One region of the Brevibacterium sp. FAM 24630 genome, then DNA from elsewhere that is predicted to be linked to it. Evidence: predicted binding sites of a transcription regulator. Region 1 holds the regulator's gene; each other region holds the start of a gene.

Region 1 (2,269 bases):
GCCGCCGGGTCCGACTTCGCCCTGGCTGGACAGCTGGATGCGGGTGCCGTCGGAGACTCCGGCGGGGATCCGGATCTTCATCGTCCGCTGTTTGCGCACGCGGCCGTCGCCCTGGCAGTTGAGGCAGGGGCTCGGGATGACGGTGCCGAATCCGTGGCAGGAGTTGCAGGTCTGGTTCGTGACCATCTGGCCCAGCAGGGTGCGGGTCATGCGCTGGACGCTGCCGGCGCCGTGGCACAGGCTGCAGGTCTCGATCTTCGTGCCTTCCTGGGTGCCGGCACCGGAGCACGTGTCGCAGACGACGGCGGTGGTCACATCGAGATCGACGGTGCCGCCGAAGGCCGCAGTCTTGAGGTCGATGCTGACGCCGACGAGGGCGTCCTTGCCGCGCTGGGTGCGTGGGATCGGACCGGCGGCCTGTCCCCCTCCGCCGCCGAAGAAGGTTTCGAAGATGTCTCCGAAGCCGCCGAAGCCGCCGCCGGCCGGGAAGCCCTGACCGTTCTCGCCGCCGCCCATGTCGTAGTTGCGCCGCTTCTCCGGGTCGGAGAGCACATCGTAGGCCAGTGAGATGGCCTTGAATTCGTCTTCGTGACCGGGGTTGACGTCCGGGTGGTACTTGCGTGCCAGCTTCCGGTACGACGACTTGATCTCAGCCGCGGAAGCATCTTTGGACACTCCGAGTGTTTCATAGTGATCGGCCACAGAAACTTCTCTCTCCCTGACGTAGTGGTCTTCTCAGTTCTTGGTGGTGGCGACCGCGCTTCCACGCAGTCCTCACCGATATGGTCTCGCCCTGATTCGGGCGCCTCCAGCTCTTCGTCTTCAGCGGCCCTACCCTCGATCGAGGATCGAGGACACGTACTTCGCGACGGCCCGGACAGCCGAGATCGTCGTCGGATAATCCATTCTGGTCGGGCCGAGCACCGCCAGTCTGGCCGAGGAACCCGCCTCATGACCATATTCGGCGGCCACGACAGAAGTCGAACTCAATGATTCGTGAGTATTCTCACGCCCGATGCGCACACTGATCTCCTCTTGGTCTTCGGCCATCGAGGTGAGCAACTTGAGGAGGACCACCTGTTCTTCGAAGGCCTCGAGGATCGGGCCCATCTTCTCACCGAACTCACGTCCGGAGCGTGCGAGGTTCGCGGTGCCGGCCATGATGATGCGCTCTTCACGAGTGGCGGCGACGAGGTCGACGACGGCGGCGCGGACCTGCTGCAGTCCGGAGTCGTCGAGGGCCCCGGGCTCGGCAGGATCGGGAGTCGCGGCCGCCTCGACGCCCGGGGCGGAACCGAGGACCTGCGAGAGCTTGCGGCCGGCGAACTCGGCGTTGATCTGGTCGCGCAGGCCGCGGACGGCGTCGTCATCGACCGGCGTCGGGGTGATGATGGACTTCTGTTCGACCTGTCCGGCGTCGGTGATGAGGACGACAAGGATCCGCCCCGGTCCGAGGCCGACGATCTCGACGTGCTTGATCCGGGCGCGGGACACCGTCGGGTATTGGATGAGGGCGACCTGGTGGGTCAGCCCCGACAGCACGCGTACGGTGCGGTCGAGCATCCCGTCGAGGTCGACTTCACCGTCGATGAGCTGGAAGATCGCACTGCGTTCGGCACCGGTCAGCGGTTTGAACTCGTCGATGCAGTCGACGAACATCCGGTATCCGAGGTCGGTGGGGATCCGGCCCGCCGAAGTGTGCGGTTGGGCGATGTAGCCCTCGTGTTCGAGCTGGGCCATGTCGTTGCGGATCGTCGCCGGTGAGACGCCGAGGGTGTGCCGCTGCACGATCGCCTTCGATCCCACGGGTTCGTTGGTGGCGACGAAGTCCTCGACGATGGCGCGCAGTACCTGTGCTCGTCTGCTGTCGTTCATCGCGGACCTCCTCCCCGCCTCTGTTCCCGGTGCCCGTGTCGGTCTCCGCATGCCCGAACTGGCACTCATTGCGACTGAGTGCCAATTCTACGCCTCTCGACCGCTGATTTCATTTCAGGGGTGTCCCGCGGGTCTGCGCGCGACCCCGACGCTCCTTCATTAGGGTGGTGTCCCGTGAATGTTTTTGATCGCTATGGCCCCGATGTGCTCTCCGGCTCCTCACCGTCGTCTCACCGTCCGAAGAAGTCCCGCCCGGTCGAACTCGGCCTGGGCATGGTGCTCGAAGATGCGATGAGCGGATATGTCGGTGCGGTCGTCGGAGCGGAGAAGACCACGGCCGGTGTCGTCGTCAATCTCGAGGACCGCAACGGCCGGGTGCATGCGTTCCCCCTGG
Region 2 (2,269 bases), on a different contig from region 1:
GTGCTCACCGTCAACCGCGTCGAGAACAAGACCGTCAAGGACGAGCAGGCCATCAAGGCCAAGGTCGAGACCAAGAAGTCCGACTCCCTCTACCAGGGCGAGACCAAGGTCGAGTCCGAAGGCAAGGACGGACAGAAGCAGGTCGTCTACAAGGTCAAGACCATCAACGGCGAGCAGGTGAAGAAGGAGAAGAAGGACGAGAAGGTCCTCTCCGAACCCAAGACCAAGGTCGTCATCCAGGGCACGAAGAAGAAGGAGACCCCGGCTGACACTGGCGGCTCCGACTCCGGAAGCTCGGACTCCGGCGGCTCGGACTCCGGTGACTCGAGCACCGGCGGCGGCGACTCCGGTTCGACCGGCGGCTCGATGAGCACTGCCGAGATCAAGGCGATGCTCGGCGGACCCGGCTCCAAGTGGTATTCGATCGTCGAGTGCGAATCGAATTTCAATCCGAAGGCCTCGAACGGCACCCACTTCGGTCTGTTCCAGTTCCTGCCCTCGACCTGGCAATCCATGGGTGGCAGCGGCAACCCGTCTGATGCCAGCCCGCAGGAGCAGTTCCAGCGTGCGAAGAAGTTGCAGGCGCAAGAGGGCTGGAGTCAGTGGCAGTGCTCCTGAGCACCGGCCAGAGCCTTCGCTGAGACAAGATCTGACCGCCGTTGACAACAGATATCGACACAACTGAGCTGAGGCGGTCGGAATGGGCGTGGGCCCCGCGGAGAGATCCCGGGGCCCACGTTCTCTGCATTCACGGGATGTCGGGTCAGGCCGGCCGGGCTGCCCGGCCGGCATGTGGGCCCAGACTGAACTTTCGCCCAGAGCATGACGAATTGTTGGCACTCAAGTTGACCGAGTGCTAAAGCCGTTCTAGAGTCAGAATTAGCACTAGCACTCATCGAGTGCCAGTTTCATAAGACGGTCGAATCGCTCGGCACCCGCGACGACGAGAGGTTCATGGCAGCAGCCGCCGTCTGACTCAATGAAATAGAACCCAGCGAAGGGAGAGAGCCCGAAATGTCGGTCTCCATCAAGCCACTCGAAGATCGGATTGTCATCCGTCAGGTCGAAGCAGAGCAGACTACCGCCAGTGGTCTGGTCATTCCCGAAACCGCCAAGGAAAAGCCTCAGGAAGGCGAAGTTGTCGCAGTCGGCCCCGGCCGCGTTGCTGACAACGGAAACCGTGTGCCGGTCGACGTCGCCGTCGGCGACAAGGTCATCTACTCCAAGTACGGAGGCACCGAAGTCAAGTACGCAGGCGAAGAATTCCTCGTGCTCTCGGCTCGCGACGTGCTCGCCGTCATCGGCTGAATCCTCTGAACAACTACTTCACAGACAGGAGGACGAATGCCTAAATCATTGGAATTCGACGACGAAGCTCGTCGTGCACTCGAAAAGGGTGTCAACACTCTCGCCGACACCGTCAAGGTGACGCTGGGGCCCAAGGGCCGCAATGTCGTGCTTGATAAGAAGTGGGGCGCTCCCACGATCACGAACGATGGTGTGACCATCGCCCGTGAGGTCGAGGTCGACGATCCGTACGAGAACCTCGGCGCACAGTTGGCCAAGGAAGTCGCCACCAAGACGAACGACATCGCCGGTGACGGAACCACCACCGCGACCGTTCTTGCTCAGGCCTTCGTCAACGAAGGACTGCGCAACGTCGCCGCAGGTGCCGCACCCGGTCAGCTCAAGCGCGGCATCGAGACCGCTGTTGAGGCTGTCTCGGATCAGCTGGGCACCATCGCCCGCGACGTCGCCGACTCCTCGGAGATCGCGCACGTCGCCGGACTGTCCGCTCAGTCCGAAGAGATCGGCAAGCTCATCGCCGATGCCTTCGACAAGGTGGGCAAGGACGGCGTCATCACGATCGATGAGTCCCAGGCCGCATCTGTTGAGCTCGAGATCACCGAGGGAATGCAGTTCGACAAGGGCTTCCTCTCGCCGCACTTCGTGACCGATGCCGATCGTCAGGAAGCTGTGCTCTCCGACGCTCTCATCCTCATCAACCAGGGCAAGATCTCCAACATCCAGGAGCTCCTGCCCGTCCTCGAGAAGGTGCAGCAGGCCGGCAAGCCGCTGTTCATCATCGCCGAGGACATCGAGGGCGAAGCTCTGTCGACTCTGGTCGTCAACAAGCTGCGCGGCATCATCAACGTCGCTGCCGTCAAGGCCCCCGGATTCGGTGACCGCCGCAAGGCCATCCTCGAGGACCTCGCCGTCCTCACCGGTGGCCAGGTCGTCACCCCGGACATGGGCATGAAGCTCGACC
Region 3 (2,269 bases), on a different contig from region 1:
TGTTCGGACATCGCCGATCGCGGCCCCGAGCCCAGCAAAGGCGGGGACTCGGAATAGTCCGAGCCGGTCGGTCCGGTCCTTTGACCGCAACCCCTGGTGTGAACTGGGCGAAAACTCTTATGTAACGAATCTATAACAGTGTTGAGCGGCCCGGGGTGGGATGCGTGCCTGCGGTAGAGTTGCACCAGCTAGGCAAGCACAGCACCTTGTGTTCTAATCGTGCTTCACCGAGATTATTCTCCCGAGGTCAATGAGAGAAGTCGCGGGGTCGGTTGAGTTTTGCCAGCTTCCGTATTCCAGATGCGGTCGCCCGATCGCGACTGAAGTACGGGATTTCAATGGCACTGCACTGTATGGAGAAGTAATGGCACAAGGTACCGTCAAGTGGTTCAACGCTGAAAAGGGCTACGGCTTCATCACCCTTGAAGGCGACAACCAGGACGTGTTCGTTCACTGGAGCGCAATCCAGATGGACGGCTACCGCTCTCTCGAAGAGGGCCAGCAGGTTCAGTTCGAAGTCGGAGAAGGACAAAAGGGTCCTCAGGCGGAGTCCGTCACCCTCCTCTGAGACTGACTGCTATCAACACAGTCTTCTGATCCGCTGCGGCGGGGCGTCGGAACGGCTTTCGGGTCGACCGGCACCAATCGCGCGGGGAAAGCGCCGAGCAGGCAACTGCTCGGCGCTTTTCAGTGCCCGCGTGGGAAGGGTCCTCCAGGGCGGGAGATTCGATTCGGCACGGTTTGGGTTGAACAGCACATGTTTGAAACCGTGCTGCTCGACTTTGAGTGGGCCGTTCGCAATCGGCCCGCACCACCGTTTCGCGCTGGGCCGAACTGCCCTCTGTGCCTTCACCGCGCGCCGACAACTCGCGGATCTCAACTGTTCTCGCCCATCTTGGCGGGCGACGAATATTTGCACTCGCATGGTGAGAGTGCTAAATCTAGTAGTGGTGAAAACCGATGGGTTCCCATCAGTTGTCTCGAGAGCGTGGTCCTTATGTGGAATGGAACATGCGGGCACACTCTCTGCCGTCGCGGGCGCTGACGACTGCTCTGGTTTCCCACTCCACTCCATCAGGGAGGATCTAAGCCGCTATGGCAAAGATGATTGCATTCGACGAAGAAGCTCGTCGAGGACTCGAAGCTGGACTCAACCAGCTTGCGGACGCGGTCAAGGTGACCCTTGGACCCCGCGGTCGCAACGTCGTGCTCGAAAAGCAGTGGGGCGCACCGACCATCACCAACGATGGTGTCTCCATCGCCAAGGAGATCGAACTCGAGGATCCCTACGAGAAGATCGGCGCCGAGCTCGTCAAGGAAGTCGCCAAGAAGACTGACGACGTCGCAGGCGACGGAACCACCACCGCTACCGTGCTCGCTCAGGCTCTCGTCCGCGAAGGCCTGCGCAACGTGGCAGCCGGTGCTGATCCGCTCAGCCTCAAGCGCGGCATCGAAAAGGCAGTGGAAGCTGTCACCGGTGTGCTGCTGAAGAACGCCATCGACATCGAGACCAAGGAACAGATCGCCGCGACCGCCGGCATCTCCGCCGGAGATCCTGCGATCGGCGAACTGATCGCCGAGGCCATCGATAAGGTCGGCAAGGAAGGCGTCGTCACCGTCGAAGAGTCCAACACCTTCGGACTCGAGCTCGAACTGACCGAGGGTATGCGCTTCGACAAGGGCTACATCTCCGGTTACTTCGTCACCGACACCGATCGTCAGGAAGCTGTCCTTGAGGATCCCTACATCCTCATCGTCAACTCCAAGATCTCGAATGTGAAGGATCTGCTGCCGGTCCTCGAGAAGGTCCAGCAGTCCAACAAGCCCCTGTTCATCATCGCCGAAGACGTCGAGGGCGAAGCCCTGGCCGTCCTGGTGCTGAACAAGCTCAAGGGCACCTTCAAGTCCGTGGCCGTCAAGGCTCCGGGCTTCGGTGACCGCCGCAAGGCTCAGCTCGCCGACATCGCCATCCTCACCGGCGGCCAGGTCGTGTCCGAGGAAGTCGGGCTCAAGCTCGACGGCGTGACCACCGATCTGCTGGGCACCGCCCGCAAGGTCGTCATCACCAAGGACGAGACCACCATCGTTGAGGGCGCAGGAGACGCCGAGGAGATCGCCGGTCGGGTCGCTCAGATCCGCGCGGAGATCGAGAACTCGGACTCCGACTACGACCGTGAGAAGCTGCAGGAACGTCTGGCCAAGCTGGCCGGCGGTGTTGCAGTCATCAAGGCCGGAGCCGCGACCGAGGTCGAGCTCAAGGAAACGAAGC

The links. The regulator HrcA, encoded in region 1, represses chaperone genes, less so after heat shock. The targets are predictions, from matches to a motif close to TTNGCACTCGNNNNNNNCGAGTGCNAA.
Region 2: groES (co-chaperone GroES) is a predicted target of HrcA. The motif match lies at 834-860, and genes of this name have one in related genera.
Region 3: groL (chaperonin GroEL) is a predicted target of HrcA. The motif match lies at 913-939, and genes of this name have one in related genera.

Annotation. Positions count from the first base shown of each region.
Region 1 is NZ_JBNBZD010000028.1:34,120-36,388, forward strand. Features, by position in the region: gene dnaJ (molecular chaperone DnaJ) at 1-702, opposite strand, end outside; gene hrcA (heat-inducible transcriptional repressor HrcA) at 832-1,875, opposite strand; gene ACPUD7_RS16100 (DUF3097 domain-containing protein) at 2,050-2,269, shown strand, end outside.
Region 2 is NZ_JBNBZD010000020.1:61,214-63,482, reverse strand. Features, by position in the region: gene ACPUD7_RS14035 (ubiquitin-like domain-containing protein) at 1-618, shown strand, start outside; gene groES (co-chaperone GroES) at 1,015-1,308, shown strand; gene groL (chaperonin GroEL) at 1,345-2,269, shown strand, end outside.
Region 3 is NZ_JBNBZD010000012.1:119,720-121,988, forward strand. Features, by position in the region: gene ACPUD7_RS10990 (LytR C-terminal domain-containing protein) at 1-57, shown strand, start outside; gene ACPUD7_RS10995 (cold-shock protein) at 365-568, shown strand; gene groL (chaperonin GroEL) at 1,096-2,269, shown strand, end outside.